Nocardioides panacis: one gene and its partner. The main gene of each other region encodes a partner of the protein of the gene in region 2 in a complex. Links are inferred from orthologs where the notes say so. Each region holds a gene or a part of one and is shown on either strand. Other genes may lie near its edges.

Region 1 (3,743 bases), 260 kb from region 2 along the record:
GCCGACCTGGTGGTCTACGCGACCGGCTACGGCTCGATGAACGGCTGGGCCGCCGACCTGATCGACCAGGCGACCGCCGACAAGGTCGGCAAGGTGTGGGGCCTCGGGTCGGACACCACCAAGGACCCTGGTCCCTGGGAGGGCGAGCAGCGCAACATGTGGAAGCCCACCCAGCAGGAGGCGCTGTGGTTCCACGGCGGCAACCTGCACCAGTCCCGGCACTACTCGCTGTACCTCGCCCTGCAGCTCAAGGCCCGGGCCGAGGGCATCGACACCCCGGTCTACGGCCTGCAGGAGGTGCACCACGCCAGCTGACCCCCCGGCCCCCGCCACGGGAGGCGGGGGCCGGGCGGCTCAGCCGTTGACGCGGGTGGTCAGGCCGGTCGGCCCGCCCGGTGCGCCGTGGCACTTCTTGTACTTCTTGCCCGAGCCGCAGGGGCAGTCTGCGTTGCGGCTGGTGCCGGCGAACTCGGCGTCGGCGACCTGCTCCGGAGCGCCGACCACCTCCGCGTCGCCGTCCTCGGAGGGCGCCGAGTAGGAGAGCTTCTGCGGGGCCCGGGGGCCGTCGAGGCCCTTCGCGCGGATCGCCGGGTGCTCGCCGGTGTGCGTGGAGGCGGCGGCCTGCGCGAGCGCCGGGCCGACCTCGACGCCCTGGTCGGCGAGCGTGTGCGCGTGGCCGGTGTGGTCCACCTCCGGCTCCTCGTCGACCTGCACCTCGAGGTTGAAGAGGTAGCCCACGGCCTCCTCCTTGATCCCGTCCATCATGGCCCGGAACATGTCGAAGCCCTCGCGCTGGTACTCCACGAGCGGGTCGCGCTGGGAGTAGGCGCGCAGCCCGATGCCCTCGCGCAGGTAGTCCATCTCGTAGAGGTGCTCGCGCCACTTGCGGTCCAGCACGGACAGCAGCACGCGCCGCTCGAGCTCGCGCATCACGTCCTCGCCGAACTCCGCCTCGCGGGCGTCGTACGCCGCCTGCGCGTCGGCCTTCAGGTCCTCGACGAGCTGGTCGCGGGTCAGCCCGTTGCGGCCGCCGGCCTCGTCCTCGACCGCGGCCAGGGTGCGGGTCACCGGGTAGAGCTGCTTGAGCGCGGCCCACAGCGCGTCGAGGTCCCACTCCTCCGGGAAGCCGTCGGTGGCCGCGGTGACGTAGCCCTCGACGACGTCGTCGACCATGTCCCGGATCTGCTCGTGCAGGTCGGCACCCTCGAGCACCGCGCGGCGCTCGCCGTAGATGACCTCGCGCTGCCGGTTCATCACGTCGTCGTACTTCAGGACGTTCTTGCGGGAGTCGAAGTTCTGCGACTCGACCTGGCCCTGCGCGGACGCGATGGCGCCGGTGACGCGCTTGTTCTCGATCGGCACGTCGTCGGGGACCTTGAGCGTGGTCAGCACCCAGTCGACCCAGTCGGACTTGAACAGCCGCATCAGCTCGTCCTCGAGCGACAGGTAGAACCGGGTCTCGCCCGGGTCGCCCTGCCGGCCGGACCGGCCGCGCAGCTGGTTGTCGATGCGGCGCGACTCGTGGCGCTCGGTGCCGACGACGTACAGCCCGCCGGCCGCCTTGACCTCGTCGTGCTCCGCGGCGACCTGCGCCTTGATCCGCTCCACCGCCGCCGGCCACGCGGCGCTGTAGGCGTCGCCGTCCTCGAGCGGGTCCAGACCGGCGGCCCGCAGCTCCTGGTCGGCCAGGAAGTCCACCGAGCCGCCGAGCATGATGTCGGTGCCTCGACCGGCCATGTTCGTGGCGACCGTGACCGCGCCCTTGTGGCCGGCCAGCGCGACGATCTTCGCCTCGTTGTCGTGCTGCTTGGCGTTCAGGACGGTGTGCGGGATGCCGCGCTTGGTCAGCAGCCCGGCGAGCAGCTCGGACTTCTCCACCGACACCGTGCCGACCAGCACCGGCTGGCCGTTCTTGTGCCGCTCGGCGATGTCGTCGACGACCGCGACGTACTTCGCCTCCTCGGTGCGGTAGACCAGGTCGGCCGCGTCGGTGCGCGCCAGCGGCTTGTTGGTCGGGATCGGGACGACGCCGAGCTTGTAGATCTTGTCGAACTCCGAGGCCTCGGTCATCGCCGTGCCGGTCATGCCCGAGAGCTTGTCGTAGAGCCGGAAGTAGTTCTGCAGGGTGACGGTCGCGAGGGTCTGGTACTCCTCGCGGATCTCCACGCCCTCCTTGGCCTCGATGGCCTGGTGCAGGCCCTCGTTGTAGCGGCGGCCCGCGAGCATCCGGCCGGTGTGCTCGTCGACGATCAGCACCTCGCCGTTGAGGACGACGTACTCCTTGTCGTTGCGGAACAGCTCCTTGGCCTTGATCGCGTTGTTCATGAACGAGATCAGCGGGGTGTTCACCGAGTCGTAGAGGTTGTCGATGCCGAGGTAGTCCTCGACGCGGGTGATGCCCGGCTCGAGGACGGAGATCGTGCGCTTCTTCTCGTCGACCTCGTAGTCGACGTCCTTGGTCATCTGCCGCGCGATGGTGGCGAACTCGCCGTACCAGCGGACCTCGTCCTGGGTCGGGCCGGAGATGATCAGCGGGGTGCGGGCCTCGTCGATGAGGATCGAGTCGACCTCGTCCACGATCGCGAAGTTGTGGCCGCGCTGCACGCACTCCTCGATGGAGTTCGCCATGTTGTCGCGCAGGTAGTCGAAGCCCAGCTCGTTGTTCGTGCCGTAGGTGATGTCGGCCGCGTAGGCGACCCGGCGCTCGGCCGGGGTCATCTCCGGCAGGATCATGCCGACGCTGAGGCCGAGGAACTGGTGCACCCGGCCCATCCACTCGGCGTGGTACTTCGCGAGGTAGTCGTTGACGGTCACCACGTGGACGCCGTCGCCGGACAGCGCGTTCAGGTACGCCGGCAGCGTGGAGACCAGCGTCTTGCCCTCACCGGTCTTCATCTCGGCGATGTTGCCGAGGTGCAGCGCCGCGCCGCCCATCACCTGCACGTCGTAGTGCCGCTGGCCGAGCACCCGCTTGGCCGCCTCGCGGACCGTGGCGAACGCCTCGGGCATCAGGTCGTCGAGCGTCTCGCCGGCCTCGAGCCGCCGACGGAACTCCGCGGTCTGGCCCTGGAGCTCCTCGTCCGTCATCGAGGTGAAGTCGTCCTCGATGGCGTTCACGGCGCGCGAGATGGCCTCGAGCTGCCGGAGGATCTTGCCCTCGCCGATGCGGAGGATCTTGTCGAGGATGGCAGGCACGTGCGTCGACTCCTGTGGTCAGGTGTTGTTCCCCGAGGTCGTCCCGGTGGAACCGGTGTCCGGCGCCGCCCGGCGAGTCTCCTCGCGAGCGCGCCAGCGGGGGTCACGGCCCCGCTGCCATCGTAACCGGACTCCCCAGCAGCGTCCGCCACGCTGCCGGATCCGCGCCGGTCGGCCGCCGTCCGCCGGTCGTCGCGGTCAGCCCCGGCAGCCGTGCGCGGCACGCCAGCGACGTACGGCGGGGGCGGGGTCGAGGTGGCCGCCCCGCTGCCAGCTGCGCAGGAACCGGTACGGCGGCACGACCCCGCGCCGCACCCGCCAGTCGCCGGTGCCGCGGCACACCGGGGACAGGCCGAAGTGCAGGTGGCAGGCGATCCCGCGGGCGTCGCCGCTGTTGCCCACCCGGCCGACCGGGTCGCCGGCGCGCAGCACGGTGCCGGCCCGCAGCCCGGGACGCACGGCGGACAGGTGGCTGCCGTAGTAGCGCACCCCGTCGGCGCCCCGCACCGAGAACGACCGGCCGCCCCGGTCCGCGCCGCGGTCGGTGG
Region 2 (3,204 bases):
CGAGATGTCGCCGACGTGCCCGCCGAGCGCGGCCGCGGCGATGCCCCGCCACATGGACTCCTCGGTGACCCGCATCAGCTCGAGCGCCTCGTCGGGGACCTCGCCCACGGCGATGGTCACCGCGGCGTCGCCGTGCCAGCCGTCGACGATCGCGCCGCAGTCGATCGAGACGATGTCGCCCTCGGCGATCACCCGGTCACCCGGGATGCCGTGCACGATCTCGTCGTTGACCGAGACGCAGATGGTCGCCGGGAACGGCGGGTGGCCGTAGCCCAGGAAGGACGGCTTCGCGCCCGCCGCCCGGATGTTCTCCGCGGCGAGGGCGTCGAGCTCGCCGGTGGTCATGCCGGCGCGGGCGGAGGCGCGCAGCAGCGCGAGGGTCTCCCCCACCACCAGACCTGCGGCTCGCATGGTCTCGATCTGGGAAGGCGTCTTGATCTCGACGCCGCGGTCGCGGAACACGGTCAGGACGCGGGCGCGCCGTTGGTCTTCTCGAGCGCGTCGAAGACCCGGGCGGTGACGTCGTCCACCGCACCCATGCCGTCGACCTCGACGAGCAGCCCACGCTCGTCGTACACCTCGATGAGCGGAGCGGTCTGCTCGGTGTAGACGTCCTGGCGGTGCCGCATGACGTCCTCGGTGTCGTCCGAGCGACCCTCGTCCTGGGCCCGCTTGAGGAGCCGCTGGACGACCTCCTCCTTGTCGACGGTCAGCACCACGACGGCGTCGAGCGACTGGCCGGCGTCGGCCAGCATCGCGTCGAGCTCGGCCACCTGGGCCACCGTGCGCGGGTACCCGTCGAGCAGGAAGCCCTGGGCGGCGTCGTCCTCCGCGATCCGGTCGCGGACCATCGCGTTGGTGACCTCGTCCGGGACGTAGTCACCTGCGTCCATGTAGCGCTTGGCCTCGAGGCCGAGCTCGGTCTCCGCCGAGACGTTGGCCCGGAAGATGTCGCCGGTCGAGACCGCCGGGACCGACAGCCGCTCGGCGATCACCTTGGCCTGGGTGCCCTTGCCGGCACCAGGGGGTCCCATCAGGATGATTCTCATCAGCGCAGGAATCCTTCGTAGTTGCGCTGCTGGAGCTGGCTCTCGATCTGCTTCACCGTGTCGAGCGCGACGCCCACCATGATCAGGATGGAGGTGCCACCGAACGGGAAGTTCTGGTTGGCGCCGACGATCGCGATCGCGACCAGCGGGACCAGGGAGATCAGGGCGAGGTACAGCGACCCGGGCAGCGTGATGCGGGACAGGACGTAGTTGAGGTATTCCTCAGTCGGCTTGCCCGCCCGGATCCCGGGGATGAAGCCGCCGTACTTCTTCATGTTGTCTGCCACTTCCTCCGGGTTGAAGGTGATGGCGACGTAGAAGTAGGTGAAGAAGATGATCAGCGCCGCGTAGAGCGCCATGTACAGCGGGTGGTCACCCTTGACCAGGTACGTCGAGATGAACGTGGACCACTTGGAGTTGCCCGCGAACTGCGCGGCCATGGCCGGCAGGTAGAGCAGGCTCGAGGCGAAGATGACCGGGATCACGCCGGCCTGGTTCACCTTGAGCGGGATGTACGTCGAGGAGCCGCCGAACATCTTGCGGCCCACCATGCGCCGGGCGTACTGCACCGGGATGCGGCGCTGGCCCTGCTCCATGAAGATGACCGCGGCGATCAGCACCAGGCCGATGGCCAGGATCAGGGTGAAGACCCACCAGCCCTTGGCGACCCGGACGGCCCACAGGTTGGCGGGGAACGTCGCGACGACCTGGGTGAAGATCAGGATCGACATGCCGTTACCGATGCCGCGGTCGGTGATCAGCTCGCCGAGCCACATGATCACCGCGGTGCCGGCGGTCATGGTGATGACCATGACCAGCATCGTCATCAGGCCCTTGTCGTAGACGAGGTCCTTGCTGCAGCCCTGCAGCAGCTGCCCGCTGCGGGCCAGCGCGACGATGCCGGTGGCCTGCAGGATGGCCAGCGCGAGGGTGAGGTAACGGGTGTACTGGGTGATCTTGGTCTGCCCCGCCTGCCCCTCCTTCTTGAGGGTCTCCAGCCGTGGGATCACCACGACCAGCAGCTGCAGGATGATGCTCGCGGTGATGTACGGCATGATGCCGAGCGCGAAGATCGTGAGGCGCAGCAGCGCCCCGCCCGAGAACAGGTTGATCAGCCCGTAGAGGCCGTCGTTCTTGGTCGCGTCGAAGCAGGCCTGCACGTTGGCCACGTTCACGCCGGGCGCGGGGATCTGCGAGCCGAGCCGGAAGATCACGACGATCAGCAGCACGAACAGCAACTTGCGTCGCAGGTCCGGCGTCCGGAACGCGTTGGCGAATGCGCCTAGCACCTGGTCCTCTTCTCCATCACGTGCGGGTGTCCCCTCGAGTCTGGGAGAGGACCCCGGAAGCCTAACAGGGGCTCGAACGGCCTGGGCTGGCGGTCAAATGCCGCAGTCCGTCTCGTTCGAGCCCCTGACCCGGAGCCTCGCTCCGGAAGACAGCTGAGCCGTCAGATCTCGGTGGTGCTGCCCCCGGCAGCCGCGATCTTCTCCTTGGCGGACGCCGAGAACGCGTGCGCGCTCACGTCGACAGCCACGGTGATCTCGCCGGACCCGAGGACCTTCACCGGCTCGCCGGCGCGGACAGCGCCCTTGGCGACGAGCTCGGCGACGCCGACGGTGCCACCGTTCGGGAACAGAGCGCTCAGGCGGTCGAGGTTGACGACCTGGAACTCCACCTTGAACGGGTTCTTGAAGCCCTTGAGCTTCGGCAGCCGCATGTGGATCGGCATCTGGCCGCCCTCGAAGGCGGCCGGAACCTGGTAGCGGGCCTTGGTGCCCTTGGTGCCTCGACCGGCGGTCTTGCCCTTGGAGCCCTCACCGCGACCCACACGGGTCTTCGCGGTCTTGGCGCCCGGGGCCGGACGCAAGTGGTGCAGCTTGAGCGTCATGTCAGTCCACCTCTTCGACGACGATCAGGTGCCTGACCGTCTGGAGCATCCCACGGATCTCGGGACGGTCCTCCTTGACGACGACGTCGCCGATGCGCTTGAGACCAAGCGTGCGGAGGGTGTCCCGCTGGTTCTTCTTGCAGCCGATCGTCGACCGCTGCTGCTGGACCTTGAGGCGCGCCATCACTGGCTCACCTCTGCTCGGGCCCGGAGCAGAGCGGCGGGAGCGACGTGCTCGACGGGGAGGCCACGGCGGGCCGCGAC

What was found.
Region 1: the proteins of secY (region 2) and secA are in contact, whole or in part, in a crystal structure (PDB 3DIN), measured with the Thermotoga maritima proteins. The link is inferred for Nocardioides panacis from one-to-one orthologs. Residues at the interface, in WP_004081795.1 of Thermotoga maritima: Glu108, Gly109, Glu110, Glu111, Ala236, Glu237, Arg238, Arg239, Ile240, Thr241, Ile242, Gln243, Tyr244, Ala245, Arg246, Arg247, Val248, Thr249, Gly250, Arg251, Arg252, Val253, Tyr254, Gly256, Ala257, Ser258, Thr259, Tyr260, Leu261, Pro262; in WP_004082002.1 of Thermotoga maritima: Glu261, Ala262, Arg263, Lys300, Ala301, Arg302, Thr303, Ile304, Ile305, Leu323, Tyr324, Asp325, Pro326, Val329, Ser330, Tyr333, Ile336, Lys340, Phe345, Val349, Glu363, Phe364, Tyr374, Ser375, Gly376, Gly377, Glu393, Ile395, Thr482, Ser483.

Annotation. Positions count from the first base shown.
Region 1 is NZ_CP077062.1:2,961,566-2,965,308, forward strand. Bases 155-3,585 are described here. They hold secA (preprotein translocase subunit SecA), read right to left. Parts: upstream 3,196-3,585; coding sequence 355-3,195; downstream 155-354. Other genes in these bases: KRR39_RS14485 (NAD(P)/FAD-dependent oxidoreductase), read left to right, coding at 155-365; KRR39_RS14495 (M23 family metallopeptidase), read right to left, coding at 3,394-3,585. Also shown: more of KRR39_RS14485, read left to right, coding at 1-154; more of KRR39_RS14495, read right to left, coding at 3,586-3,743. UniProt on the Escherichia coli protein: Required for protein export, interacts with the SecYEG preprotein conducting channel.
Region 2 is NZ_CP077062.1:3,226,407-3,229,610, forward strand. The notes cover bases 194-3,085. They hold secY (preprotein translocase subunit SecY), read right to left. Parts: upstream 2,339-3,085; coding sequence 1,049-2,338; downstream 194-1,048. Other genes in these bases: map (type I methionyl aminopeptidase), read right to left, coding at 194-462; KRR39_RS15735 (adenylate kinase), read right to left, coding at 465-1,049; rplO (50S ribosomal protein L15), read right to left, coding at 2,500-2,940; rpmD (50S ribosomal protein L30), read right to left, coding at 2,942-3,085. In the rest of the region: more of map, read right to left, coding at 1-193; more of rpmD, read right to left, coding at 3,086-3,124; rpsE (30S ribosomal protein S5), read right to left, coding at 3,124-3,204. UniProt on the Escherichia coli protein: The central subunit of the protein translocation channel SecYEG. Consists of two halves formed by TMs 1-5 and 6-10.